Regions from separate parts of the Actimicrobium antarcticum genome, predicted to be linked through region 2. Evidence: riboswitches for the same ligand, from Rfam matches in the RefSeq annotation. Region 2 holds a riboswitch; the other holds the start of a gene.
What was found. Region 2 has a riboswitch for thiamine pyrophosphate ahead of thiC (phosphomethylpyrimidine synthase ThiC). Riboswitches for the same ligand answer to the same signal wherever they lie in the genome.
Positions count from the first base shown of each region.

Region 1: linked by a shared signal. The riboswitch ahead of ABD720_RS14480 (TonB-dependent siderophore receptor) and the one ahead of thiC (phosphomethylpyrimidine synthase ThiC) in region 2 are both predicted to bind thiamine pyrophosphate.

Region 1 is NZ_BAAAZE010000012.1:21,665-36,944, forward strand. Features, by position in the region: gene ABD720_RS14445 (ABC1 kinase family protein) at 1-1,275, opposite strand, end outside; gene ABD720_RS14450 (hypothetical protein) at 1,268-1,438, opposite strand; gene ABD720_RS14455 (NAD(P)H-dependent oxidoreductase) at 1,639-2,229, shown strand; gene ABD720_RS14460 (DEAD/DEAH box helicase) at 2,344-5,664, shown strand; gene nhaA (Na+/H+ antiporter NhaA) at 5,919-7,079, opposite strand; gene ABD720_RS14470 (VIT1/CCC1 transporter family protein) at 7,247-7,936, opposite strand; gene ABD720_RS14475 (PAS domain-containing protein) at 8,490-12,188, shown strand; TPP riboswitch at 12,285-12,385, shown strand; gene ABD720_RS14480 (TonB-dependent siderophore receptor) at 12,438-14,597, shown strand; gene ABD720_RS14485 (hypothetical protein) at 14,757-15,146, opposite strand.
Region 2 is NZ_BAAAZE010000003.1:153,756-169,035, reverse strand. Features, by position in the region: gene ABD720_RS02650 (aldehyde dehydrogenase) at 1-860, opposite strand, end outside; gene ABD720_RS02645 (GntR family transcriptional regulator) at 892-1,581, opposite strand; gene ABD720_RS02640 (ABC transporter substrate-binding protein) at 1,831-3,078, shown strand; gene ABD720_RS02635 (branched-chain amino acid ABC transporter permease) at 3,081-3,941, shown strand; gene ABD720_RS02630 (branched-chain amino acid ABC transporter permease) at 3,938-4,894, shown strand; gene ABD720_RS02625 (ABC transporter ATP-binding protein) at 4,891-5,631, shown strand; gene ABD720_RS02620 (ABC transporter ATP-binding protein) at 5,621-6,337, shown strand; gene ABD720_RS02615 (alpha/beta fold hydrolase) at 6,350-7,159, shown strand; gene ABD720_RS02610 (2-keto-4-pentenoate hydratase) at 7,236-8,078, shown strand; gene ABD720_RS02605 (hypothetical protein) at 8,734-9,030, opposite strand; gene ABD720_RS02600 (hypothetical protein) at 9,040-9,282, shown strand; gene ABD720_RS02595 (DUF2147 domain-containing protein) at 9,748-10,194, opposite strand; gene ABD720_RS02590 (valine--tRNA ligase) at 10,218-13,031, opposite strand; TPP riboswitch at 13,168-13,272, shown strand; gene thiC (phosphomethylpyrimidine synthase ThiC) at 13,352-15,280, shown strand, end outside.

The DNA of each region.
Region 1 (15,280 bases), on a different contig from region 2:
CAAATACAATCCACCCAGCTTGCGATGCAAGAACAGCGCATCGACCGGCGGCGTATGCCAGAAATTCCGGTCGCGTCCCAGTGCAAGGCCGGCATCCCGAATTTGCGCCGCAATGTCGGATTGTCCGAAATCATAATCGCCGTCATGACGCAATGGCGCACATGCCAGCGTGAACATGGCGAGCACTGCCTGGCGATGATGCAAGGCTGTGCTCGCGTCGAAATAGCCGATCGCGCAGGCGGCGGCGTCCATTGCCTGCGTATCGCCGTCGACGGCACCAAGCACGATCTGGCGGAACTGCGCCACCATGTCGGCCGAATAGGCACGAGTCGCGCCGAAGTCGAGCAGGATGACCTGGCCGGTGCTGATGTCATAGCGATAGTTGGCGAAATTCGGATCGGTCTGTATCAACTGAAACTCGAACAGCTCGCGCAGCAACAAGCTGATCAGCAAGCTGGCGATGCGGTCGCGTACTGTCTGTGGCGCTGTCGTTAGCGACTCCACCGGCACGCCGTCCATACGCGACATGGTCAGCACATTGACCGTGGTTAGTTCCGGGAGCAGGTCCGGTACGGCATAGTGCGGTGCATCCGCCAGCAGACTGGCGTAGCGCGCCATGAATGCGCCTTCGCTGAGGTAATCGGCTTCTTCATGCAACTGGCGCTTGGCGTCCCGCATCAGCGGTGCGATATCCAGCGTGCCGGGCAACATGCCGGACATGCGCAGCAGCGTCGCGACATTGTCGACATCGCTGTCGATGCTTTGCCGTACGCCCGGATACTGCAGCTTGATGGCGACGCGCTGGCCGTCGTGAGTCTGCGCAAAATGTACCTGGCCGATGGACGCCGCCGCCGTCGGCGTGAACGAAAACTGCAGGAAATGGCGCTTCCAGTTCGCGCCCCAGTTGGCCTCCAGTACCTCCACGACCTGGCTCATCGGCATGGGTGTGGCCTCCGAACGCAGCCGCGCGAGTATCGCGGCGATCTCGGGCGGCAGCAGGTCACCGGCATCCATCGAGAGCAATTGTCCCACCTTCATGGCCGCACCACGCAAGCGCGACAGCTGGTCGGCCACCCGGTGTGCATTGGCCGGCGTCATCAGCAGGTCGCCCAGTGCGGGCCGTTTTCCCTGTGCCAGCTGGCGGGCACCCTCTGCCAGCATGCCGCCGGCAATACCGGTGGCCAGCGACCCCATCCGTGCCAGACGCGACCAGCGTCCGCTCGGGACGATTGCGCTGGCAGAGGCTGTTGCGTGCTCGGGCAGTGGTTTAGTCATTGGCTTCCGGTGCGGCGTTGGAGGGCGGTGCGGAGTCATCGGTGTCCGTGTTCAATACCGGGAAGCACATCTTCTCGCCATCCCATTTTTGTCCGCACCAGCATTCGCCGTCGGCGTTGATCAGGCAGGTATCGGTACCACAGCAGCGCGGGTCATTGGTCATTGGTGCCTTTTAGCAGGAAGTGACAGATAAGTGACAGATGGCGGAAGGACCGAACTCGGACCCAACCGGGTTGTCGAACTGTATCAAGTTTTTCGAAAGCGTGATGTGGCGAGACTCGGTCGACACGGTCCGGATGTCGATTGATCCAACGCAATCCGAAATTGATCCGTGACTGGCACACTCATCGGACTTTTTTCCGAGTGACGTGCATGAAAATTCTCCTGATACAGGGTCATCCGGACGCCAGCCAGCGCCATTTTTGCCATGCCCTGGAAGCAGCTTATGCCAGAGGCGCCAGCGAACACGGGCACACGGTATGCAGTGTCGATGTGGCGACCCTCGATTTTCCGCTGCTACGCAGCCAGTACGAATGGGAGCACGGCACCTTGCCATCGGCGCTCGTCGACGCGCAAGAGGCGATCAAGTGGGCCGAGCATCTGGTGCTGTTTTTTCCGCTCTGGCTGGGCGACATGCCGGCGCTGCTCAAGGGTTTCCTTGAGCAGATAGCCCGGCCTGGCTTTGCTTTCTGCGGTGATCCGCCGCACGGGCCGGCAAGCAAGGGACTGGCCGGTCGCTCTGCCCGCGTCGTCGTCACGATGGGGATGCCGGCGCTGATCTACCGCTGGTATTTCCGGGCCCACAGTATCAAGTCGCTGGAACGCAATATCCTCGGCTTTGTTGGCGTCGCCCCCGTCAACGAAACTCTGATCGGCATGATCGGAGAAATGCAACCGCCGTCTGCCGAAAAATGGTTGGCGCGGCTGGAAGAGTTGGGCCGGCAAGGCAATTAAGCATGCGCGTTTTACAACAGGCGAACCAGATGATCGTGAAAACATCGCTGATGCAAACGTTAGTTGCCACGCAACTTATAATCTGGTCTTCGCACCGACGACCTTTACGCTCCCATGGCAATGACTTCACACGCTTTCCCGTTTGACCACTCGCAATTACTGCGATGGCTAGGCGCCGCAACGCTGGCGAAAGCCCGGCCCTACGTGCGCTTCGTCTCGAAGCTGGAATGGAACGACAATGTCCTGCGCGGTATGGTGCAAGGCTCCGAAGCGACGCCCTACCAGACCACCGTGCGTTTTCATCAGCACGCAACCGGGCAACAACACAAGCTGGATATTCAGGGACTGTGCTCCTGTCCGGTCAGCGTCGACTGCAAGCATGTCGGTGCGTTGTTGATGGCCAGCCTGGAGCACAGCGCCTCCGTCAGCACCTCGGTGCGACCCGAACTGATCAGCTGGCTGGAACATGTGCGCGGACGGCTCACGCTCACCGATGGGAAAAAAACAAAATCAAAAAAAGCCAGCCTGGCACTGGCCTATGTGCTGGCACCATCGCGCTATGCACGGCATCACGAAGTGCTGTTTTTCAAGGCAGGCGTGGTCAGCGACGGCAGCATCCGCTCCATCAGCACCCCATGGAACAATGTCGAGAGCGCCCTGCTCAATCCGCCGCAGTTCATCGCCGAAGAGGATCTCGGCATCCTGCGCATGCTCTGGATGGGCCGCTCCCGGGCGAACTACGGCGGCGGTTTTGCACTGAGCGGCATCAATGGCGCTGCCGTGCTGGAAAAGATGCTGGCGACCGGGCGCCTGTTCGCGCAGGATACCGACGGAAAAATCACCATCGTGGCCCTGCATGCCGGTGCGTCACGCGCCGGTCGGATCGACTGGGACCCCTGTCCCGGCGACCGTCTGCGTCCGCAGTTGCAGACCGTCCCGTTCGCCACCAGCGTGATCGAAGTCGAGCCGTTTGCGTATCTCGATCAGGCAACGCATGAAGTCGGCCTGGTGGAGTTATCCTGCCCGGCGAACCAGATGGTGGAATTTCTTGGCATGCCGCCGATCGCGCCAGCGGAGGCGCCGGTCGTCGCTGCCGTATTGCGCCAGATCGCGCCGACCGTGCCTGTGCCACCGGTTGAACTGATGTCGGCGATCCGCGTCGTCGATAGTGAGCCCGTGCCAGTGCTGGCGCTGGACACGCTGCCGGTATATGCCCTGCATAACAAATTCTATGACGACAAATTGAAGCAGTTCGATCATGCCACCGTGCTGTTCGATTACGACGGCTTGCTGTTTGAAGTGGGTACGACCGACTCGCTGATGAAGACCCCTGACGGCGAAATCGTCCAGGTAAAACGTCATTCCCTGGCCGAAAAATCCCGCCTCGCCGAGCTGCGCCAATCCGGGCTGAACCCGGTTCCTCCGGGTTGCGTGTATGGCCCGCAGACGTTCCCGGCATCACTGTGGGGATTCAATGAAACAGACGCCTGGACAGATTTCATGCAGCACAACCTGCCGGGGCTGCGCGCGCAAGGCTGGCAGGTACATACGTCGCCGAATTTCCGTTTCAATATCATCGAGATCGACAGCATCGAAGGCCAGATGCATGAAGCCGCGGACGGCTGGTTCGACCTCGATATGGGCATCCGCGTGGGTGACCGGATTGTCCGGCTGGAACCGTTGCTGGCGGAGTTATTCCAGCGCGACCAGCGCTGGTTGAAAACCGGACTGGAGTCGATTGCCGACGACGAAGCGATCGAACTCAAGACTGATCGCGGCGAACGCCTGCGCTTGCGCGCCGATCGCATCAAGCCGGTCGTACGGGTATTGATCGACCTGTTCGATGGCGCAACGCCGGGTGCCAGCCTGCGCGTTTCCCGGCTTGATGCCGGCCGACTGGATGCCCTCAACGATACCGGCCGCTGGCAATTCCATGGCGATGACTCGATTCGCCAGCTGGCCCAGCGTCTGAAAAGCGGCGCGGGCATCAGCGAAGTGCCGGTCCCCAAAAGCCTGCAGGCAGACCTGCGCAGTTACCAGCAACAAGGCCTGAGCTGGATGCAATTCCTGCGCGAGCACAAACTGTCCGGCGTATTGGCCGACGATATGGGACTCGGTAAAACCATCCAGACGCTGGCCCATCTGCTGGTCGAACAGGAAGCCGGCCGACTCGACCGGCCAGCCTTGATCGTCGTGCCGACCTCACTGGTGCACAACTGGCAGGACGAAGCCAGACGCTTCGCGCCGAGCCTGCGCGTACTCAGCCTGCAAGGTGCCGGACGCAAGGACCAGTTTGACCAGATCGGCAATCATGACCTGGTGCTGACCACCTATGCCTTGCTGTGGCGCGACCATGAAATCCTGGCGCAGCACAATTACCATTTGCTGATTCTGGATGAAGCGCAATTTGTCAAGAATGCCAGCACCAAGGCCGCTGTCGCCATCCGCGACCTGAAGGCGCGCCATCGTCTGTGCCTGACCGGAACGCCGCTGGAAAATCACCTTGGCGAACTCTGGTCGATGTTCGACTTCCTGTTGCCGGGCTTTCTGGGCAACCAGAAGGACTTCACCAAACGCTGGCGCACGCCGATCGAAAAAGCCGGCGACACGGTGCGACGCGATTTGCTGGCGCGACGCATCCGGCCATTCATGCTGCGCCGGCGCAAGAATGAAGTGGCGACTGAATTGCCACCAAAAACCCTGATCGTGCGCCGCGTCGATCTCGACGGCACGCAGCGCGATCTCTACGAAACCGTGCGCACGGCCATGCACGAAAAAGTCCGGGCCGTCATCGCCGAACAGGGGCTGGCGCGCAGCCACATCGTAGTGCTCGATGCGCTGCTGAAATTGCGCCAGGTCTGTTGCGATCCGCGCCTGGTGAAGCTCAAGAAAGCCGAAGGTGTGAAGGAATCGGCCAAGCTGGAGTTGCTGCTGTCGATGCTGCCCGACATGATCGAAGAAGGCCGGCGCGTGCTGCTGTTCTCGCAATTCACGGGCATGCTGGCGCTGATCGCCACGGAGGTCGAAAAAGCCGGCATTCCGTACGTGCTGCTGACCGGCGACACCACCGACCGTGCCACGCCGGTGCGGCGCTTCCAGGACGGCGAAGTACCGTTGTTCCTGATCAGCCTGAAAGCCGGTGGCGTGGGCCTGAACCTGACTGCGGCCGACACCGTGATCCATTACGATCCGTGGTGGAACCCGGCTGCCGAGAACCAGGCCACCGACCGGGCCCATCGGCTCGGCCAGGAAAAACCGGTGTTTGTCTACAAACTTATTATCGCCGGCAGCATCGAAGAAAAAATCGTCGCGCTGCAGGACAAGAAAGCGGCGCTAGCCGAAGGCATCTTGTCAGAAGATGGCAAGGCCGCCGTGAAATTCTCGGGAGAGGATCTGGAAGCATTGTTTGCACCGATGCCGGCAGTCGGAAAATAGCTTGATTCAAGCTGAGCTGCAACGCCAACTCTTTCAAGGTGGGTTTCGAAAGCGTCGATTACGTTGCCGAATCGTTGGGCTTTGCAGCCCAACAGTCGGTAGTTTTCATGGTGAAATTTGCAGGCAATGCTCTCGTTGAAAGCGCTGGCTTTGCAGCAGAACGTGCCGTCGAAAACACAGTTTCCATCGATACCGGCAGGCGGGAATCGGGTTGCATCAAGCCCGGCACGACACCGCCGTTACGACTTCGACACTTACTTCCGGCTCCCTGCCAGCACCACCAGCGCACCCGCAACGCCGGACAGGATCGATCCGATCAACACGCCGATTTTGACTTCGTCGATCAACACGGCTGATCCGGCAAAGGCGAGCGATCCGATGAACAGACTCATCGTGAAACCGATTCCGCACAGTAGTGCCACGCCGTACAGCTGTGTCCAGTTACTGCCTTTGGGCAGCTGCGCCAAGCCAAACTTGATGGCCAGCGCGCACAGTCCCACCACGCCGACCTGCTTGCCGATGAACAGTCCGAGCGCCACGCCCAGTGGCACCGGATCGACCAGATGCTGCATGTCGAATCCCGCCAGTGACACACCCGCATTGGCAAACCCGAAGATCGGCACGACGGCAAACGCCACCCATGGGTGCAATCCGTGCTCCAGCTTGACCAGCGGCGACTTCCTGCCTTTGTATCCGACCACACGCAACGGAATGCAGAACGCCAGCGCGACCCCGGCCAGCGTTGCATGCACGCCTGACTGGTAGACAAAAATCCACAGGACAACCCCGCCGATGACGTAATAAATCAGGCGCTGTACACCCATCCGGTTCATCACGAACAGCACTGCCAGCACCGCCAGCGCACTCAGCAACATCGGTATCGACAGGCCGGTGGTATGGAACAGCGTGATGATCACGACCGCACCCAGGTCATCCAGAATCGCCAGCGCTGCCAGAAAGATTTTCAGCGACACCGGTACGCGTGGGCCGAGCAGTGCCAGTACACCCAGCGCAAACGCGATGTCGGTCGCGGCGGGAATCGCCCATCCACCCAGAGTCTGCGGACTGTTCCAGTTAAAGCCGACATAGATCAATGCCGGCACCACCATGCCACCCACAGCCGCGAATCCCGGCAAGGCCCGCTGCGACCAGCTCGACAGCGCACCGGTCAGCAGCTCGCGCTTGATCTCCAGACCCACCATCAGGAAGAACACTGCCATCAAACCATCATTGACCCAATGTTCCACCGACAGACCAAACAGGTCGCTGTGCAGGACGCCCAGATACGTCGTTTGCCATGGCGAGTTCGCCACCAGCATGGCGGCGACTGCAGCAATCATCAGGACGACGCCACCGGCGGCATCTGACTGGAAAAAACGCGTGATTGCGGAAGGAGAGCGGGAGGGTTTTATCATCGTTGGATCGGGACCATATTCAGGGGTAGGAGTTAATCAGACGCCGGTGCGGACAGGACTGCCCGCACGGTGACTTGATATGTCGTTTGCGGTTGCGGTTGCGGTTGCGGTTGCGGTTGCGGTTGTGGTTCTTATACACGACTAGCGTCGTTGTCAGTTCTCGCAACTCAAACAGTCGCACCGAAAAGCGCGCCCACGCCAGCCGTGACCGCCATCGCCAGCGCGCCCCAAAACGTCACCCGCCAAGCACCAACCAGCACATTGGCACCACCTACCCTGGCCGAGATCACGCCCAGCAGCGCCAGGAAAATCAGCGAGCTTCCTGCCACCAGCCAGATCAACGTGTTTGCCGGTGCAACCGCAGTCACGGCCAGCGGCAGCAACGCACCGATCGCAAAACTGCCGGCCGATGACAGCGCCGCCTGTACCGGTTGCGCACTGACGGTCTCCGAAATACCCAACTCGTCGCGGGCGTGTGCACCAATATCGTCGTGCAGCATCAGCTGTTCGGCCACTTGCTCGGCCAGCCCATGCTCGATACCGCGCGCCACATAAATCGCGGTCAATTCGCGCCGCTCGGCAACCGGATCGTCCAGTAGCTCGGCGCGCTCCTTGTCGAGGTCGGCGTTTTCGGTATCGGCCTGCGAGTGCACCGACACATATTCGCCCGCCGCCATCGACATCGCCCCCGCCACCAGCCCGGCTACACCAGTCATGAGGATGCTGCCCTGGCTGGCATTGGCGGCGGCCACGCCGACCACCAGACTGGCTGTAGAAACGATACCGTCATTGGCACCGAGTACGGCGGCGCGCAGCCAGCCGATATGCTGGGTGCGATGGCGTTCTTTGTGGCGCATGGGAGTCCTTTCGTTGGTCATTGTGCTGAATTGCTGAATCATTCTTTGTGATCGTTGCTGCCTGGAGGTTTGCCTGCATCGCGTCATGCTGAAACGGCAGCGCCGGTGCACGGCTGTCGATTGTATAGGTGGGCAACTCGGGTGACGTTTTTTGATCGTGTGCGATTTGATTTCACTCGGTGGATTGGACCGGTTCAGCTATTCCAAGCAGGCCGCGGCCTGATGCAAAGCCGCATGCCGAAGATCCTTGCGCGAGCGTTTGTCTGTCTCCTGAAAACCGCCTGTTTACCTCATTGGCAACACGATACAAAAACTCGTTCATGTCCATGGATTCCGATCTGGTTATGGCTTACCATCAACTGAATGCTCTTTGCAAACTTGCTGCAGGTTGTGAAATATGTCGAAACAAAAATCGACACGTTGCTGGAAAACGTGTGTTTTCCGATGTGTCTAGTTTTGCCAAAAGCAATCCCGAAGGCGCCCCTTCAGTTGATCTGAAGTTCGCCGCATCCTTTCCACCGGCCCTCCGATGCCACGCACAAAAGGGTTAGCCTTGATTGCTGCACCGATACCTGATTCCGAAGACGCTCGCCTGTGCGCCCTTCAACGACTCGACATTCTCGACACCGAGGCTGAGGAAGGCTTTGATGCATTGGTCAAAGCCGCCGCGCTGGTGTGCGACGCTCCGATTTCCCTTTTCAGTCTGGTGGACACTGATCGCCAATGGTTCAAAGCCAGCATCGGACTCGGCGATGTCAGGGAGACACCCCGCCACGGCTCATTTTGTTCGTATGGCATCTTGCAGGATGGACTGTTCGAGGTGCCCAATGCGCTGGAGGACGAGCGGTTTTCCGATAATCCTCTGGTCGTCGGTGATTCGCATATCCGGTTTTATGCAGCCGCACCGCTGGTGCTGGCATGTGGCGCACATGTAGGCGAACTATGTGTCATTGATCGAGAACCCCGCACGCTCGATCCTCAGCAACGCAAAGTCTTGTTGCAATTGGCGAAAGCGGCAAGTCAGTTCATGGAGATGCGCAGGATCGCGCGCGACACAGAACACAGTGCAGCACAGTTTCGGGCGTTGAGTGCGGCGTCACCCACCGGCATTTACGCGACCGATATGCACGGTGCGTGCACCTATACGAATGCCGCCTGGCAGCAGATTTTTGGCATGACCGAGACACAAAGCGTCGGCACGGGTTGGAAAGCGACCTTGCATCCGCAGGATGCACCCAACGTCTTTGCCAACTGGCAGGCCTGTGCCGAAACCGGTCAAAAGTTTGACATGGAGTTCCGCATCCACCAGCAGAGCGGCGAACTGCGCGTCGTGCGTAGCACTGCCGGCGCGATCCTCGATGCGCAAGGGCTACGTACTGGCTATGTCGGTACCGTCGAAGACATGACGCAACAATCCCACGCAAAGCACGCGACCGAATCGTTGCTTGGCATGATCAAGGAGCACTTCGTCGTTTCGGTCGGAGATCTTTCCTCCCGCATCACCGAGGTCAACGACGCGTTTTGCGATCTCAGTGGCTATCCACGTACGGAACTGTTGGGACAAGATCACCGCATGGTGACCTCGGGCGCCCACTCTGCATCATTTTTTTCTGAAATGTGGGCGAAATTGGCGCAAGGCGAGTCCTGGCACGGTGAGATTTGCAATCGCAAAAAAAACGGAGAACTGTATTGGATGTATAGCATCGTAGCTCCGCTCAGAGGCGCTGATGGCGCGATCGAGCGTTACGTTTCCGTAAGTCGCGACATTTCACAACGCAAGCAGTTCGAAGACCAACTGCGTAAAAGCCAGGTCTTCCTCGACCGCACCGGCCGCATGGCTGGCGTCGGCGGCTGGGAGGTAGACCTGCGCTCGAATAGCGTCTATTGGTCCGATGAGACGTGTCGTATTCAGGGCGAAGTACCCGGTTATACGCCCACATTGGAAGAGGCCATCCAGTTCTATTCGACAGACTCGCGTCCTATCATTCAGGACGCGGTGAACAACGCGGTGACGACCGGCCAGGGTTGGGATCTGGAACTGGAACTGGTGCGCAGGGACGGGGTGATCGTCTGGGTACGTGCCATGGGCTCAGCCGAGTTCGAGTATGGGCAACCTATCCGGCTGCTGGGCGCATTCCAGGACATTACCGAAGCCGTGAAAACACGCCGGCTCATTGCCCGTATTCATGACCGCATGCAATTGGCGACGGGCGCTGGCGGCATCGGGGTTTGGGAATATGACCTGATAACAGGCACCCTGGTCTGGGACCAGTTGATGTATCGGCTATTTGGCCTTGAACCAGATAGCGTGACAGATACCTACAGTTTGTGGACGCGCCACCTGCATCCCGACGATCAAAAGAAGCCCGAAGTTGCGTTGCAAAAGGCACTTGCTGGCGAGCAGGAATTTGCGCTTGAATTTCGCATTATCTGGTCAGATAAGAGCGTGCACGCCATCAAGTCCACGGCAATTGTGGAGCGTGACGCCAAGGGCACTGCGTTGCGCATGGTCGGAGTGAACTGGGATGTGACGCATGAGCGCGAAACCGAGATCGCCCTGGCCCAGCAAATCGAGCTTCTTCGCATCACCATGGAATCCATTGGTGACTCGGTCATCACCACGAATGCGCAAGGCGACGTCACATGGCTCAATCCGGTGGCCGAACGGATGACAGGCTGGACCATTTCCGATGCACAAGGACGCCCGCTGGTCGACATTTTTCATGTGGTCCATGAGCAGACCCGTTTGCTCGCCGAGAACCCGATCGAGACCTGCCTCAAGCTGGACAAGATAGTTGGTCTTGCAAACAACACCGTGCTGATCTCGCGCGACGGCATGGAGTTCGGCATCGAAGACTCCGCCGCCCCGATTCGCGACGCGCAAGGAACCGTACTGGGAGCCGTACTGGTGTTCCATGATGTGACCGAGCAGCGCCGCCTCTCTGGTGAAATGAGCTATCGCGCCACGCATGACGCATTGACGGGTCTGGTCAATCGGGTAGAGTTCGAATCCCGTCTGCGTTCTCTTTTGCAAAAATCGCATGACGACGGCAGCGTCCACGCTTTGTTATACGTCGATCTGGACCAGTTCAAGCTGGTCAACGACGCATGCGGGCATACCGCCGGTGATCTGTTGCTGCAGCAGGTGAGTCGTTTGATGGGTGACGTGGTTCGTGCGCGTGACACCCTGGCCCGATTGGGTGGCGACGAGTTCGGCATCATCCTGGACCATTGCAACGGCGAGCAGGCCCAGCGTGTCGCGCAGCAGATCTGCGACCGCATGGATGAGTTCAGGTTCCAGCATGACGGCAGACGTTTCCGGGTTGGCACCAGCATCGGGCTGGTAGCAGTCAGCAATAGCTTTGCCAATACCGCCGCAGTCATGCAGGCAGCCGACACGTGCTGCTACGCCGCCAAGGAAGCCGGCCGCAACAGGGTGCATACATGGATTGATAACGACCAGGCCATGCAAGTACGCCAGGGCGAAATGCACTGGACAACGCGTATCGAACAGGCGCTGGACGAAGACCGTTTTGTGCTGTACGCCCAGCGGTTGCATTCACTGGAAGGTGGCGTGCACGGCATGCATGCTGAAGTGTTGCTGCGCATGCTGGATACCGACGGGTCCATCATTTCGCCGGCAGCGTTCTTGCCCGCTGCGGAGCGGTTTCATCTGGCGACACGCATCGACCGTTGGGTGTTGCGAAAGTCGATTGCCTGGCTGGAAGCGCTGGGACCGAATCACGCGATCCAGCTGCTGTGCATCAATTTGTCGGGTCAAAGCGTGGGCGACCGCGCCTTTCACCGCCATGTCATGGAAAGCCTGTCTGCATTACCGGCCTCGTTGTGTGAACGTTTGTGCTTCGAGATTACCGAGACTGCTGCGGTGACCAATCTGGCCGATGCGGCGGTATTCGTGGATCAGGTTCGTGCCCTGGGCATCAGCGTTGCGCTGGATGACTTTGGTGCCGGTGCGTCATCTTTCGGCTACCTCAAGCGGCTGCATGTGGACTACCTGAAGATCGACGGCCAGTTCATCAAGGACTTGCTTGACGACCCTCTGGATGATGTGGCAGTGCGGTGCTTTGTGGATGTTGCCAAGGTCATGGGCATCCAGACGGTTGCCGAATACGTCGACAAAGCGCCAGTGCTGGAGCGGGTCAAGGAGCTGGGTATTACTTATGCTCAGGGGTTCTTCCTGCACAAACCGGAGCCCATTGAACGCTTGCTGGAGCTGCCGCAAGTGTCTTGACTGGCCGGGCGTGCACGGTTTGAACCGGCGCGTGGCGCCATGCACCGCATCAATCCGCCATCGTTCCATACACCACACGACCCGCGTGCTACACTCCGCTCCTGCTAGGGGTCCTGAAAGCATCAGCTTTCGGGTGAGATTTACCCTTTGAACCTGATCTGGATAATGCCAGCGAAGGGAAGCGACAGGCCCCCTCCTTCGACCGCTTCTTCGCTGCCACCAGTGTTTCCACACTTGATAGAGCGAACCATGCCGGTACCGAACCTCCGCCTGACCCGAATTGCCTTCCTGGTTGCACAAAGCCTCCTCGTCGCCTCTGCCGCCCACGCACAAACTGCCACACTAACTACCGAACAAACCTTGCCCCAAGTGGTAGTCTCCGAGACCGCTTTGCCACGTGATACCGGACGCAATGCCAGCGTGGGTGGATTCGGCACTGCGCCGCTGCTGCAAACGCCGGCAGCCGTCAGCGTCATCAGCCAGCAACAACTACAGGATCTGCAAATCCGTCGTATCGCCGATATCAGCCGGCTTGATGCCAGCCTGAACGAAGCCTATAACGCAGTTGGTTACGCCGAACAATTTTCCATTCGCGGTTTCGCCCTCGACAATGCATCGAGCTACCGCAAGGATGGTTTGCCGATTGCGTCGGATGCAGCGATCCCGTTCGAGAACAAGGAACGGGTCGAAATCCTGAAAGGATTATCGGGACTGCAAGCCGGTATCTCGACCCCGGGCGGCATCATCGATTTCATTACCAAGCGCCCCACCGCGACACCGCTGCGCTCCATCCTGCTGGAAGCCAGTGAACGCGGCACCGTCTACGGATCGGTCGACTTTGGCGGCAGGTTTGACGACAAGCGCTTCGGTTACCGGATCAACGCCGCCGCCGAAAAAATCCGCTCGTACGTCAAGGGTGCCGATGGCGAGCGCCAATTTGTGTCGGGCGCCTTCGACTGGCAGATTTCGCCCAAGGCATTGCTGCAGATCGACCTCGATACGCAGCACAAGTCCCAGCTCACGGCACCCGGCTTCCAGCTGCTCGGCGGCACCGACCTGCCCACCGGCGTTTCCGCCAAGACCATGCTCAACAACCAGCCCTGGAGCAAGCCGGTCGTGACCGACAGCACCAACGTTGGTCTGCGCTTTGACTACAAGTGGAACCAGGACTGGAGCAGCACCATCGCCGTCAACCGCCATCGCCTGCTGCGCGACGACTACGCCGCCTTCCCGTACGGTTGCGCATCCGCCGGGCTGTTCCCGGGTTTCTGTGCCAATGGCGACTACGACGTGTACGACTACCAGAGCACCGGCGAAGTAAAAACACTGCTATCGACAAAAGCCTCGCTGCAAGGCAAATTCGCCACCGGTGCCATCGTCCATCAGGTCACTCTGGGCATGGACACCTTGCGCCGCCGCGATGAATTTGGCGACTGTGTGTATGGCACGCTGGATTGCGCCGGATCGATGGCCAATGGCACCAGCAATATCTATCAGCCTGTTGTGGTCCCGGCCTCCACCATTTCCACCGGCCCGGTCATGCTTCAGCGCAAAGGCAACGAGCAATCGCTGTTCGTGCAAGACATCCTGACGCTGTCGGAGCAAGTCAAACTGCATGCCGGCCTGCGCCACACCCAGATTGAACGTACCCAGTTCGGCACCGCCTTCGAGCGCAGCTACGTGTTGCCATCGGTGGCGCTGGTAGTCAATCCGCTGGCCAACTGGACATTGTATGGCGCCTACTCGCAAGGTCTGGAACACGGTGGCGTCGCGCCGCTGCTGACCACGAACGCCAACCAGATTCTCGATCCCTCCAAATCGCGCCAGCAAGAACTCGGCGTCAAGGCAGAGCTGGCGGGCAACTGGCAAATGTCGGCAGCACTATTCCAGATCACCAAGCCGCTGGAATATACCAACAGCAGCTTCACGTACCTGCGCAATGGTGATGCCGTCCATCGCGGTGTGGAACTGGCAACCCAGGGCAAAATGACCCGTGACCTGACAATCGGGTTCAGCGCCACGGCCTTGCAGGCGCGCCAGCGCAATACCGATGATGCGGCCCAGAACGACCAGCGCGTGACCAACGTGCCGGACTTCCGCTCGGCGCTGACGCTCGACTACGCGGTGCCCACCATCGCAGGCCTGAAGCTCAACGGCGCATGGAATTATTCCGGCAACAAGGTGTTCAGTCCTGACAGCGTGGCGCGCATCACGATCCCGTCGTATCACCTGTTCAACCTCGGCGCGCGCTACCTGACCTCGGTCAACGGCACGGCCACCACGCTGCGTGCCAACGTCGACAACGCGTTCGACAAGTTTTACTGGCGCGATGCGTCGTCGGCACTGGGCGGGTATTTGCTGGCTGGCGCGCCGAGGACCTTCAAGGTGTCGGCGCAGTTTGATTTTTAATGTGACGTAAGCCGATGCAGCACGAGGATCACAGTGTGCCGCCGCTGTCGGCATGCTCAGGCACGGGCAAAAAAATGCGCGCCGTTCTGGCGCGCATTGTTTGATTCAGGTGCCGTCACCGACACCGTACCTCATTACCGCCGATTGACTGCAGTCGGCTTATTTGTTCGTATTCTTGTGGCTTTGGCGACCAGCTTCGACGTGCTGCTCGTGCGTACCGCCGCGTGAGCTACCCTGGCTACCGGATCGGCTGCCTTCCCCGCTGTCGGACTGTTTGTTGTCGCCCTTGTTGCTTTGACGACCAGCATCGGTCTGCTGATCGGAAGTCCCGCTGCGGGAAACACCGCTGGATTTTTCCGAACTGCCCGATTGGCTACCGCTGGTATCGGATTGCCTGTTGTCGTTCTTGTGGCTTTGGCGGCCGGATTCGACATGCTGCTCATGCGATCCGCCTTGCGTGCCAGAACTGCGACCAGAACCACCCTGTTCCCTGCCCTGCATCGCGTCCATCTCCTCTTGTGACTGCTTACCTTTTTGGTTCGTCGACATTACCATCTCCTTCGAGTTGAGTTAAGAGTTCACGGTAAAAGGGAGGTGGTCAACCAGGTGACCGGACTCCGCTGGACCGGATGGCAACCCGTCAAGGCAGCGCCATCGGTAGCGATACTAGGCGCTGGTTTTGG
Region 2 (15,280 bases):
ATGAAGGCACCGAACGCCGCGTAATTGACCGCCTGGTCGACATCGAAATCATCAAACACCAGCACCGGCGTCTTGCCGCCCAGTTCCAGCGTCTGGTGCGCAAAATTGGCACCTGCCAGTGCACCGGTAATGCGGCCGGCTTCGGTGCCGCCAGTGAGCACCCATTTCGCCAGGCCGCGATGTTCCGACAGCGCCTTGCCGCTGGTCGGGCCAAGGCCGGTGATGACATTGAACACCCCCGGCGGCAGGCCGGCTTCGACGAACAGCGCGGCCAGGCGCAGCGTGGTCAGCGGGGTGTATTCGGAGGGTTTGACGACTGTGGTGCAGCCTGACGCCAGCGTGGGTGCCAGGCTTTTCATCATGATCATCAGCGGATGGTTGAACGGGGTCGAATTGCCGACCACGCCGATCGGCGTGCGCAGCGTGTAATTAAGGTAATTGCCATCGACCGGGATGACCGAATCGCGTCGCGCGATCGCCAGGCCGGCGTTGTAGCGCAGGAAGTCCGGCAGGCGTGACACCTGGGCACGGGTTTCGTTGAGCGAGCGGCCGTTGTTGAGGGTTTCGAGATGATAAATTTCTTCGAGGTTGGCTTCGAACACATCGGCCAGCTTGTTGACCAGTTTGGCGCGGGTGCGGTTGGACATCGTGCTCCATTCGGCGCTCTCGAATGCGGTTGCGGCACTTTGTACCGCCCGGTCGACATCGGCATCGCTGGCATGGCTGATCTGCGCCAGCAGCACGCCGGTCGCCGGATTGATCACGTCGAGCAGGTCGGCACGGGTGGCGGCGACTGCGTGGCCGTCGATGAACAGGCCGTGGACCGGCACGCCGTTACTGGTATTCAAAACGCTGGACATCTGACTTCCCCTTGATTGAAAACGCGATGGACTAATTGACGATGGCAAACCGCGAAATGGCGTCATTGACGCGTTTCGCGGCGGCAGAAATATGCTGTTCGGCGGCGCGCTCGGCGCGTTTGGTCTTGCGCTGCTGCAGCGCATCGATGAGCTGGCAATGCTCGTCGACCAGTGATTCGGGATTTCCTTTTTTGACATTGCTGACACTGACCCGTACCGCGCGTTCCATCTGGTCGATCAGATCGATCAGGTGATTTTGCATGCGCAGGTTGCCGCCCAGCGCCGCCAGCGTGTGATGGAAACTGCGGTTGTAGCCGACAAAACCATCGCTCCACTGTGCCGGATCGAACTGGCGAAACGACTCCAGCGCCTGCAGTTGCGCATCGCTGGCATTGCGCACGATGCGTTCCATGCAGGCCCGTTCAAGGGCGGCGCGCAGGTGGAACATGTCCTGCACGTCGGTGACCGAAATCGGCGCAACCCGATAACCCTGGCGCGGTGTCGAAATGACCAGGCCTTCGCGTTCGAGCCGCATCAGCGCATCACGCACCGGTGACTTGCTGACCTGAAAGCGCGCAGCCAGTTCGGCTTCGCGGATTTCGGCGCCCGGTGGCAGTTCGCAACTCAGGATGTCGGCCCGCAATTGCGCGTAGGCCGACTCCCGCAGGAGCGGCGTGCCCGTGTTCTGGAGAGGACTGGCTGGCAAGGTAATGGTCGGCATTTGAAATATCAGGAGTTTGCTTTTCTGGATTATGTAATACATCACGAAAAAGCGCAAACACCATCAATTGCGCATCGCACCATCCAAGAAACGGCGTCTGGCTGCCGAAAACTACCTGAATAAAATAATAAGCGACCATCTTTTTTTATTTGGTAATATATTAAAGAGAGGCGAAAGACGCACTGCAAAGTCGCTAAAAAGAAGCCCGGTCAAAAAATATTTGATGGAAATCAATCAAGGAGACACGTCATGCTGAACAAAATCCTGACCCTCGCCGCAGTCACGACTACCGTCGCTGCCCTTTTTACCGGTCCGGCCCAATCCGCTGCGGCAGACCCGATCCGGGTCGGCTTCCTCACCGTCAAATCCGGCGCGCTGGCAGCCGGCGGCAAGCAGATGGAAGACGGCTTGCAACTGTTCCTGAAAGAGCGCAACAACATGATTGCCGGCCGCAAGGTCGAACTGTTCGTTGCCGACAGTGCCGGCCAGCCGGCGATCACGAAGACCAAGATGCAGGAACTGGTCGAAAAAAATAATGTGCAGGTGATCATCGGTCCGCTCGCTGCCTTCGAGGCACTGGCGGTCGACGACTACATCCGCAAGGCGCAGATCCCGGTGATCTCGCCGTCGGCCGCGGCCGAAGACCTGACTCAGCGCAAGCCCAATCCGTGGTTCGTGCGCGCCGTCGGCACCTCGGCCCAGCCGACCCAGCCATTTGGCGAATACGCGGCGCGCGAACTGAAGTACAAGCGCATTGCCATCATCGGCGACGACTTTTCATTCGGGCATGAAAGCGTGGCAGGCTTCCAGCGCACCTTCGAGGAAAACGGCGGCAAGATCGTGCAGAAACTCTGGTCGCCATTGAACGTGGCGGACTACGGCACCTACATCGGCCAGATCAATCCCAAGGTCGATGCGGTCTTCGTCAGCTTTGCCGGTGGCAACGGACTGAAATTCATCAAGCAGTACAACGAGTACGGCCTCAAGGGCAAGATCCCGCTGCTGGCGTCGATGACTGCCGTCGACGAAGGCATCCTGAAATCGATGGGCGATGAAGCGCTCGGCGTGATTTCGGCAGGCTGGTACGCCGCCACCATCGACAATCCGGCCAACAAGCATTTCGTGCAGGGCATGAACCGCGAATACAAGCAGGACCCGGGTTACTACGCGCTCGGTGCCTACAGTGCCGGTCTGATCCTCGAGCAAGCCCTGAAAACCGTCAGTGGCAAGATCGAAGACAAACCGGCCTTCATGGCGGCGTTGCGCAATGTGCAGGTGGCGGGCGATCCGCGCGGCCTGCTCAAGCTCGATGCGCTGGGCAATCCGATCATGAATGTCTATATCCGCAAGGTCGAGCGCAAGGACGGCAAGCTGGTCAACAGCATCATCAAGACGTATCCCGATGTCTCGCAATTCTGGACCTACAGCCGCAAGGATTTCCTGGCCGCGCCGGTGTACTCGCGTGACAATCCGGTCGCTGCCAACCTGGAAAAATAGGCGTGTCATTCTGGCTGATCCAAAGTCTCAACAGCCTTGCGCTGGGCGGCGTGCTGTTCACACTGGCGGCGGGCTTCTCGCTGATCTTCGGACTGATGCGCATCGCCAACCTGTCGCATGGCGCTTACTTCATGCTCGGGGCCTACGTCGGCCTGAGCGTGATCACGCACGGCTACGGCTTTTTCGCGGCGTTGCTGGCGGCCGGGCTGGCCGTCGGCACGCTCGGTGCAGTCGTCGAGCGGCTGGTGCTGCGCCGGCTTGCCGGCAACGGCCTCGGCCAGGTACTGGCCACGCTGGGCATTGCCTTCATCATTGCCGATTTCAGTTTGTGGGCCTGGGGCGGCGATCCGCAGCCGGTCGATGCCCCGGCCTTCCTGGCCGGCTCGACGCGCCTGTTCGGTCAGGTCTTTCCGCTCTACCGGCTAGGCGTGCTGGGCTTTGCAATCCTGCTGGCAATCAGCCTGTGGCTGCTGCTCGACAAGACCCGGCTGGGCATGATGATCCGGGCCAGCGTCGATGACATGCAAATGGCGCGCGGCATCGGCATCCCGGCCTCGCGCCTGTTTACCATCGTATTCTGCCTCGGTGCGGCGCTGGCCGGCATCGGCGGCGTGATTGCCGCGCCTATTCTGTCGGTGTATCCGGGCATGGATGCCGACATGCTGCCACTGGCGCTGGTCGTGGTCATCCTCGGCGGTCTTGGCAGCCTGGCCGGCGCGTTCGTCGGCAGCTTCGTGATCGGCTTCATCTACAGTTTTGGCCAGGCGCTGTTCCCGGACCTGGCGTACATCATCCTGTTCCTGCCGATGGTGGTGATCCTGGCGGTGCGTCCGCGTGGCTTGTTCGGAAGGATTGCTGCATGAAACGCGCATTGCTCTTCATTTTCATCGCGCTGCTGGCGATCCTGCCCTGGCTGGCCGGGAGCGACTATTACACCAACCTCGCCAGCCAGGCGCTGATCGCCGCGCTGTTTGCACTGAGCCTGAACCTGCTGGTCGGCTATGCCGGGCTGACCTCGCTCGGCCATGCCGGCTTCCTTGGACTGGCGGCGTATTCGAGCGCCTGGCTGATGCTCAATCTGCAGTGGGACCAGGCGTCGGCAGCAGCAGCGGCACTGGCCGGATCGACCGTGGTGGCGGGGGTGTTCGGGCTCATTGCGCTGCGCGCCAGCGGCATCGGTTTCCTGATGATCACGCTGGCACTGGGCCAGATACTGTGGGGCATTGCCTATCGCTGGGCCAGCGTCACCGGTGGCGACAATGGTTTGTCCGGCATCAGCCGGCCGCATCCGTTCGGCTTCGACCTCGGGCCGGCCAGCCATTTCTATTACTTCACGTTGCTGGTGTTCCTGCTGGTCTGGGCAGTGGTCGCGTTATGGGTGCGTTCGCCGTTCGGCGCCAGCATCCGCGGTACCCGCGATCAGCCACGCCGCATGAGTGCGCTGGGATTCAATGTCTGGCTGATCCGCTGGATCACGTTTACGATCAGCGGATTTTTCGGTGCCGTGGCAGGCCTGATGTATGTCTATTACCAGCAGTTCATCAGCCCGCACAGTCTGGCGCTGGCCAACTCGGCCGAGATGCTGCTGATGGTCATCGCCGGCGGACCGGCGACGCTGGCCGGGCCGGTGGTTGGTGCCGCGCTGGTGGTGCTGCTGAAAAATATCGCCAGCGGCTACATCGATCGCTGGATCATGCTGCTGGGTTTCGTGTTCCTGTTTATCGTGCTGTTCGTGCCGAACGGTATCGTGCCGGGCGTGGCCAAACTATGGCAGCGGTGGCAACAACGGCGGCGGCACAAGGAGGAGCGCGCATGAATCCGGTACTCGAACTGTCCGGCCTGAGCAAGGCCTTCGGCGGCCTGCAGGTCACGCGCGGCGTCGACCTGCGGGTGGAGCAGGGCGAACGGCATTTGCTGATCGGCCCGAACGGTGCTGGCAAGACCACCTTGTTCAATTTGATCGCCGGGGATTTTCGGTCCGACAGCGGCCGCATCAGCTTGCTCGGGCGCGATGTCACGCGCCTGCCCACCGCGAGCCGGGCGCAGCACGGGCTGGCGCGCACCTATCAGATCGTCACGCTGTTCGGCAAGGACACGCTGTTGCACAACGTGATGCTGGCGCTGCTTGGCAAATCGCCGCGCCGCTGGCGGCACTGGGGCAGCCTGTCCGATGAACGGACGATGACGGCGCGCGCACATGCGGTGCTGGAGGCAGTCGGCCTCGGCCACAAGGCAGCGTTGCCGCTGCAGCAAACCTCGTACGGCGAAAAACGCCGGCTCGAAATCGCCATGGCGCTGGCGCAGGAGCCGCAAGTGCTGCTGCTCGACGAACCGCTGGCCGGCCTGTCGGCCGAAGAGCGTGACACCATCCGGCAATTGCTGGGCCAGATCGACCGCAAGATCACCATCATCATGATCGAGCACGACATGGAGGTCGCACTGGCCTTCGCCGACCGGATCACGCTGCTGCATTACGGTGAAGTCATCCTGGGTGGTACCCGCGAGCAAGTCGTCAACGATCCGCGTACCCGGGAGATTTACCTTGGCCACTAACCTGCTCGAACTGGACAACCTCAACGCGTTCTACGCCGACAGCCACGTACTGCATGATGTCTCGCTGGCACTGGCGCCGGGCAAGGTGCTGGCGCTGCTGGGTCGCAACGGCGCCGGCAAGTCGACATGCATCAGTGCGATCGCCGGCTTCGTGCCACCGCGTTCAGGCCGGGTGCTGTTGGCGGGCATCGACCTGGCGCGCAGTACGCCGGAACAGATCAGTCGCGCCGGCATCGGCTTGGTGCCGCAGGGGCGGCGTATTTTTGGCAGCCTGAGCGTGCGTGAAAACCTGCTGGTGGCGTCACGCAAGCACACGCCGGCCGGGCGGCGCTGCTGGACTTGCGATGACGTCCATGCGATGTTCCCGCGCCTGCGCGAGCGCCAGCACCAGCTTGCCGCCAGCCTGTCCGGCGGCGAACAGCAGATGCTGGCAATCGGTCGCGCGCTGATGACCAATCCGTCCGTGCTGCTGATGGACGAACCGTCCGAAGGCCTGGCACCGCAAATCGTGCGCGAAGTCGGCGACGTGCTCGAACAGCTCAAAAGTCAAATCGCCATCCTGCTGGTGGAACAGAATCTTGGGCTGGCCATGAAAGTGGCCGACGACGTGGTGCTGCTCAATACCGGCCGCGTCGTGTTTGCCGGCAGCAACGCCGATTTCCGCCAGCAGCAGGCGCAACTGCAATCCCATCTCGGCATCACCTGAGAAAGACATCCCATGGACTTCGACCTGAAATTCGCACCCGTCGGTAACTACGCGCTGCGCTACCTCGATGAAGGCAGCGGCCCGGTCGTGGTGCTGATCCACGGACTGGCCGGTGATCTCAGCGCATGGCTGGCGCAGGTCGCGGTATTGCGCCAGTCGTACCGGGTCATTGCGTTCGACAATCGCGGCGCCGGGCACAGCACACAGGTCGATGAGCCGGTCAGCACCGCCGACCTGGCCCGCGACACGCTCGGGCTGATGGATTATCTGCAGATCGAGCGGGCCCACGTGGTCGGCCGGTCGATGGGTGGCGCAGTCGCGCAGCAGATGGCATTGCTCGCGCCAGCACGGGTGCTGTCGATGGTGTTGTGCGCCTCGTTTGCGCGGCTCGACCCGCTGGGCCGGCGGGTCTTGCTGAACATGCGCGATGCGCTCGAATGGCGCATGAACTGGGCCGACCATGCGCGCCATTCGGTGCAGAACTTTGTCTCGGCGGATTTTTTCAATCAGCAGCCCGAACGGGTCGCCGCGATTGAACGCCTCATCGGCGGCGAAACCCGCTTGCCGGCCTGCTACATCCGCCAGAACACGGCCTGCCAGGAGCATGACACGCTGCCTGAGCTGGCGCGACTCCACCAGCCGGTACTGGTCATGGCGGGCGCCAGCGATCCGATCTGTTCGCTGACGGCCACCGGTTGGCTGGGCGACGGGCTGCCGAATGTCCGCACCGAAATTTTCGAGAACGCCAGCCATTTTTTCCTGATGGAGCAACCTGAACGATTCCAGCAATTGCTGTCAGATTGGCTGGTACAACATGCCTGATCATGGCGCTTGTGTAATACGTTGCGGTAGCTGAAAATAGTCTGACTGTTTTCACTCCTACCTAAGCGAGTCCGCAATGCTGATGTCCACACTATCCAATCGTTACGCCCACCAGTTGCTGGACGCCCGCGCCAACTCGGCGCAAATGCCGCGCCTGTCGGTCGATACCGCGCTGACCATGTCCGATGGTTACGAAGTCGCCAAACGCATCCTCGACATCCGCATCGCGCAGGGCGAACAGCCGGTCGGTCGCAAGATCGGCTTCAATAATCGCAAGGTCTGGAGCAAGTTCGGTGGCCAGAATCTGGTCGATGTCCCGGTCTGGGCCACCATGTACGACTCCACCGTGCGCTTTGCCGACGACAACCGCGCTTTCCAGAGTCTGGTCGGTGCCGTCCAGCCGCGTCTGGAACCCGAAATCGTCTTCAAACTCGGCAAGACCCCCGCAAAAAATGCCTCCCTGACGGAACTGGCCGCCTGCATCGAATGGATGGCGCATGGTTTCGAAATCATCGTCTGCCCGTTCGCCGACTGGCAGTTCGAGCCGGTCGATGCGGTCGCCGCGTTCGGCCTGCATGGCTCGCTGATCATTGGCGAACCGCACATCTTGTCGGCTGCCTCGCGCCGCAATCTCGCTGAAGTCCTGACCAATTCCAGCGTATCGCTGTCGCTGGACTCGGGTGAAGGGTTCTCGTTGCGTGGTGCCGGATTCGGCGCCGACTTGCTGGACAGCCCGGTGCATGCCATGATGCATTTGCACAAGCTGCTGCAGACACAACCGGAGTTCGCACCGCTGACTGCCGGCGAGATCATCACTACCGGCACCTGGACCGAGGCGTATCCGATTGCTGGCGGACAGACCTGGACGACCGCGTTTTCGGGGGTGAGTTTGCCGGGGTTGACGGTGGGATTTGTGTAAGAAGTATTGGTTGATGGAGTGTTGTCGCTAGCGTTAGCGAGCGACTTCATTCCCTGCCAGTTCTCTCACACCACACCGCCCGCTGTTACCAACCGCCGCAAACCACATCACCAGCAACCAGGGTCAGAGTTTTTTTTCGCACGCTTTACCGCGAAAATTACTCCGACCCTGCTTGCGGATTCCGGAGCACGCAGATCGCGACCGCCGCTGCCAGTAAGGCACGACAGCTTTGTGCAATTCCGCAGCCGGCGGATCGAGAACGTAGCTGCCGGTGCGCCACGGTTGCACGCCGCAATCCGTTTACGGGGTCAGAGTAATTTTCGCGATACCCCTGCGAAAAAAAACTCTGACCCCGGAAACTGGCTTTTTCAGCATGCAGCCTCCGCAAACCCACGCCGCTTGCAATTGCCAGCCGTCGCGCACCGTCGGATTTAATCAACCGCCGCAAACCACATCACCAGCAACCAGGGCCAGAGTTTTTTTTCGCAAGTTGTACCGCGAAAATTACTCTGGCCCTGCTTGCGGATTCCGGAGCACGCAGATCGCGACCGCCGCTGCCCGTCAGGCACGACAGCTTTGTGCAATCCCGTAGCCGGCGGATCGAGAACGTAGCTGCCGGGGCATCACGGCTGCACTCCGCAATCCGTTTGCGGGGTCAGAGTAATTTTCGCGATACCCCTGCGAAAAAAAACTCTGACCCCGGAAACTGGCTTTTGCAGCGTGCCATGTCCCCAAAAACCGCACGACCCGCTTTTGCCGGGGGCAAGCAATACCTGCTGTATTTATTAATCGCTGCGAACAACATCAGTGGTTTTTCGCAGCCGCCGCAAACCACATCACCAGCAACCAGGGTCAGAGTTTTTTTTCGCAACGCTTCACCGCGAAAATTACTCTGACCCTGCTTGCGGATTCCGGAGCACGCAGATCGCGACCGGCGCTGCCAGTCAGCCACGACAGCTCTGTGCAATTCCGCAACCGGCTGATCGAGAACGTAGCTGCCGGTGCGCCACGTCTGCACGCCGCAATCCGTTTGCGGGGTCAGAGTAATTTTCGCGATACCCCTGCGAAAAAAAACTCTGACCCCGGAAACTGGCTTTTGCAGCGTGCCATGTCCCCAAAAACCGCACGACCCGCTTTTGCCGGGGGCAAGCAATACCTGCTGTATTTATTAATCGCTGCGAACAACATCAGTGGTTTTTCGTAGCAGCCGCAAACCACATCGCCAGCAACCAGGGTCAGAGTTTTTTTTCGCAACGCTTCACCGCGAAAATTACTCTGACCCTGCTTGCGGATTCCGGAGCACGCAGATCGCGACCGGCGCTGCCCGTCAGGCACGACAGCTTTGCGCAATCCCGTAGCCGGCTAACCGCGAAGGTAGCTACCGGAGCGCCACGGCCGCACTCCGTAATCCGTTTGCGGGGTCAGAGTAATTTTCGCGATACCCCTGCGAAAAAAAACTCTGACCCCGCAAACTGGCCTCTTCAGCTTGCCGTATCCGCAAAAACCGCACCACCCGCTCTTGCCGGGGAGGCGCAAGCAATACCTGCCTCATTTATTAATCGCTGCCTGCAACTGCCAGTTGTCGCGCATCGGCGGTTTTTTCCAACTTACGCAAACCACATCACCAGCGGAAACTTGCCTCTGCAGCGCGCCCCCTCAACAACCCCCGTTACTCCTCCCGCACCCACATCTGCGTGCGCCCCAGCATCGGCACCCCGATATACCCGCGCACATTCAGCTTCTTGCCCTCATCAGCCAGCGTCATCTTGCTTTTATAAACCTTGCCATTGTTCGGATCGAGTATCGTCCCGCCCGCATAGTCGCTACCGTCGGCGCGCATGCCATTGAGAATCGTCATTCCGATAATCTGCTGATCCTTGTTGGCGCCATCGCATTTGTCGCACTTCGGATTCGGATCATTCGGCGGTGGCGAGAACAGTTTCTCGATCTTGCCTTTGAGTTCGCCGTTGCTGTCCGTGATGCGGATCAGTGCCTTCGGTTTGCCGGTGCTGTCGTCGATGCTTTTCCACAGTCCCACCGGCGTGCTCTGCGCCATGGCACCGCAAGCCATCAGTAGTCCGGCAGTCAGTGCTGCCAGTTTTTTAGTCTCGATCATGAATGTCTCCTCATCAGAATCAATTAGCCTACAGGCAATTTCGCAAACTGTTCCCGCAATTTTTCCAGCGTGCTGGTGAAGCCCGCCAGACGAGCCTGTTCCGCCTGCACCACCGCAGCCGGCGCCCGCGCCACAAACGCTTCATTGCCCAGTTTGGCATGGCCCTTGGTGATCTCGCCTTCGAGGCGCGTGATTTCCTTGAGCAGGCGTTCGCGCTCGGCGGCGACATCGATTTCCACCTTCAGCATCAATCGCGCATTACCCACGATCGACACCGGGGCAGGGGATTCCGGCAATTTGTCGAGCACTTGCACCTCGGACAATTTGGCCAGCGCCTGCAGATACGGTGCAAACGATTGCAACTGCGCGGCATCCGCGCCGGCAGCTGTTTCCAGGATCAATGGCACCCGCACGGCAGGCGACAGTTGCATCTCGCCACGCAGGTTACGACAGGCATCGGTCATGGTCTTGAGTTGCGCCATCCAGGCTTCGGCGGCCTCGTCGATCTTGTGCGGCTGCGCTTCCGGATACGGCTGCATCATGATCGAATCGCCCTCGGGCTTGAGCAATTTCCCCGACAGCGGTGCCACGGTTTGCCACAATTCTTCGGTAATGAACGGAATGATCGGATGCGCCAGACGCAGCGTGGTTTCCAGCACTTTCAACAAAGTCCGGCGGGTGCCGCGCTGTTGCGCCTCGTTGCCATGCTGGATCTGCACTTTGGCCAGTTCCAGATACCAGTCGCAGTATTCGTCCCAGATGAACTTGTAGATCGACGACGCGATATTGTCGAAACGGTAGTCGGCAAAGCCCTTCGCCACATCCGCTTCGGTACGCTGCAGCAGCGATGTGATCCAGCGGTCGGCTGCCGAGAATTCCAGATAGCCGGCCTCGTCGCGCTCCTCCACGCCGCAGTCCTTGTCGACGGTATTCATCAGCACGAAGCGCGTTGCATTCCACAGCTTGTTGCCGAAGTTGCGATAGCCCTCGCAGCGCGCCAGGTCGAAATTGATGTTGCGGCCCAGCGAGGCGTAACTGGCCATCGTGAAGCGCAGCGCATCGGTACCAAAGGCCGGGATGCCGGTCGGGAATTCCTTGCGGGTGGCTTTCTCGATCTTCACGGCGTCCCGCGGATTCATCAGTCCGGTGGTGCGCTTGGCGACCAGCGTATCGACGTCGATGCCATCGATCAGGTCGATCGGGTCGAGCGTGTTGCCTTTCGACTTGGACATTTTCTGGCCACTGCCATCGCGCACCAGACCATGCACATACACCGTCTTGAACGGCACCTGGCCCGTGAAGTGCGTGGTCATCATCACCATCCGCGCCACCCAGAAAAAGATAATGTCGAAGCCGGTCACCAGCACCGACGACGGCAGGAACATCTTGTAATCCGGCGTCTCTTCCGGCCAGCCCAGGGTCGAGAACGGCACCAGCGCCGACGAGAACCAGGTATCCAGCACATCGGCATCGCGCCGCAGCGTCTTGCCGGGTGCCTGGGCCTGTGCTTCGGCTTCGGTACGGGCGACATAAATCTTGCCGTCATCGTCGTACCAGGCCGGAATCTGATGACCCCACCAGAGTTGGCGGGAGATGCACCAGTCCTGGATATTGTTGAGCCACTGGTTATATGTCGTGGTCCAGTTATCCGGAATCATCTTCACTTCACCGCTGGCCACTTTTTCCAGCGCCACTTCGGCAATCGACTTGCCTGGAAAATGCGTACCCTCCGGCGCCGGTTTCGACATCGCCACGAACCACTGGTCGGTCAGCATCGGCTCGATCACAACGCCGGTACGGTCACCGCGCGGCACCATCAATTTGTGTGGCTTGACGATCTCCAGCAAGCCTTGCGCATCGAGATCGGCAACGATTTCCTTGCGTGCCACGAAGCGGTCCATGCCTTGGTATTTAACCGGGCTGTTCTCGTTGATCTTCGCATCCAGCGTAAAGATATTGATCTGTGGCAGGGCGTGGCGCTGGCCAACGGCATAGTCGTTGGCATCATGCGCCGGCGTGATTTTCACGCAACCGGTGCCGAATTCCTTGTCGACATAACTGTCGGCGATGATCGGAATCTCGCGGTCGCACAGCGGCAGCTTCAGCATCTTGCCGATCAGGTGCACGTAGCGCGTATCGGTCGGATCGATCGCCACGGCGACGTCGCCCAGCAGGGTTTCGGGACGGGTGGTGGCCACCGTCAGGTGGCCGCTGCCATCGACCAGCGGATAGCGGATATGCCACATGAAACCGTCTTCTTCCTCCGACACCACTTCCAGGTCCGACACCGCCGTGCCCAGTACCGGGTCCCAGTGCACCAGACGCTTGCCGCGATAAATCAGGCCCTGTTCGAACAGGCGCACGAACACCTCGGTGACCGTGCCCGACAGCTTCGGGTCCATCGTAAAGTACTCGCGCTCCCAGTCGGTCGACGCACCCATCCGGCGCATCTGGCCGGTGATGGTCGAGCCGGATTGTTCTTTCCATTCCCAGACTTTCTCGACGAATTTCTCACGGCCGAGGTCATGGCGTGACAGCTTTTGCGCATCGAGTTGGCGCTCGACCACGATCTGCGTGGCGATACCGGCGTGGTCGGTGCCGGGAATCCAGGCGGTATTGAAGCCGCGCATCCGGTGGTAGCGCGTCAGGCCATCCATGATAGTCTGGTTGAACGCATGCCCCATGTGCAGCGTGCCGGTGACGTTCGGGGGCGGCAATTGAATGCTGAAGGCGGGCTTGTCTGCATCCATGGTGGCGCTGTAATAACCGCGCGCTTCCCAGGTGGACCGCCAGTGCTTTTCAATTTCGGTGGGCTCGAACGACTTGGCTAATTCCATGATGGGTGTCTGGTAGGGAAAGGAAGTCCGCATTATAGGATGAACCCTGCAGAAACCCGCTGTCGCGTCGGCCAGAATCCGGTTAGTATTAGCGACTCGCCGTGCATCACGGCGACAGCAATACCGTAATACCGCAACACCAAGCTAGGGGTCCTTACCGCAAAACATGCGCGGTCGGGTGAGAAATACCCTTGAACCTGATCTGGATAATGCCAGCGAAGGGAAGCTACGGAGCGTACCCCACGATCCGCCATTCCTTCGCTTTTTCGCTAAAGCAAAGGAACACCGTGAACGACAAAGCCCGCTTCTTAGACTCCACGATCAACGCCAACGTTGATGCAAAACCCGAAGCCAAACTCAACGCCAAATTCGACGCCAGCACCGCCATCGTCGATGAAGCAGCAGTCCAGCCATTACCCAATTCCAGCAAGTTTTACGTGCAAGGTTCGCGTCCCGACCTGCGCGTACCGATGCGTAAGATCACCCAGTCCGACACCGCCGCCTCGTTCGGCGCTGAAAAAAATCCGGCGATTTATGTCTACGACACCTCGGGTCCCTACACCGATCCGGACGCTGTCATCGACATCCGCAGCGGCCTGTCGACCCCGCGCCTGCCATGGATTCTGGAGCGTAACGACACCGAAGAACTCGATGGACCATCGTCCGTCTATGGCATCGAAAGACTGAACGATCCGGCGCTGGCCGAGCTGCGCTTCAACCTCAAGCGCACTCCGCGCCGTGCACTCGCCGGCAAGAACGTCACCCAGATGCACTACGCCCGCCAGGGCATCATCACCCCCGAAATGGAATACGTCGCCATCCGCGAAAACATGCGCCGGCGCGAATATCTCGACGAGCTCAAGGCGTCCGGCCCGATGGGCAATCGCCTCGCCGACCTGATGGGGCGCCAGCATCCGGGCCAGTCGTTCGGCGCCGCGATCCCTGCCGAGATCACGCCAGAATTCGTCCGTTCCGAAATTGCCCGTGGCCGCGCCATCATCCCTGCCAACATCAACCATCCCGAAATCGAACCGATGATCATCGGCCGCAATTTCCTGGTGAAGATCAACGCCAACATCGGCAATTCGGCCGTCACCTCCTCCATCGGCGAAGAAGTCGAAAAAATGACTTGGGCCATCCGCTGGGGTGGTGACAATGTCATGGACCTGTCCACCGGCAAGCACATTCACGAAACCCGCGAATGGATTGTGCGCAATTCACCGGTGCCGATCGGTACCGTGCCGATTTACCAGGCACTGGAAAAGGTCAACGGCAAGGCCGAAGACCTGACGTGGGAAATTTTCCGCGACACGCTCATCGAACAGGCCGAGCAGGGCGTCGATTACTTCACGATCCACGCCGGCGTCTTGTTGCGCTATGTGCCGATGACAGCCAAACGCCTGACCGGCATCGTCTCGCGCGGTGGTTCGATCATGGCCAAATGGTGCCTCGCGCATCATGAAGAATCGTTCCTGTACACCCACTTCGACGACATCTGCCAGATCATGAAAGCCTACGACGTCTCGTTCAGTCTCGGCGATGGCTTGCGTCCGGGCTCGATCTTCGATGCCAACGATGAAGCGCAATTGGCCGAACTGAAAACCCTCGGTGAACTCACGCAGATCGCCTGGCAGCACGACGTCCAGGTCATGATCGAAGGTCCCGGTCACGTGCCGATGCACCTGATCAAGGAGAACATGGACCTGCAACTGGAGCAATGCCACGAAGCACCGTTCTACACGCTCGGACCACTGACCACCGATATTGCACCTGGCTACGATCACATCACCTCCGGCATCGGCGCCGCGCAGATCGGCTGGTACGGCACGGCAATGCTGTGCTACGTCACGCCGAAAGAGCACCTGGGCTTGCCCAACAAGCAGGATGTGAAGGACGGCATCATCACCTACAAGATCGCCGCCCACGCCGCCGACCTAGCCAAGGGACACCCGAGCGCACAGATCCGCGACAACGCGCTGTCGAAAGCCCGCTTCGAATTCCGCTGGGACGACCAGTTCAACATCGGGCTTGATCCCGACAAAGCGCGCGAATTCCACGATGAAACGCTACCCAAGGACTCGGCCAAGGTTGCCCATTTCTGCTCGATGTGCGGCCCGCATTTCTGCTCGATGAAAATCACGCAAGAGGTGCGGGACTATGCGGCCAAGCAAGGCATCAGCGACGTTGCTGCGCTGAAGCAGGGGATGGAAGTCAAATCGATTGAGTTCGTCAAAAGCGGCGCGGAACTC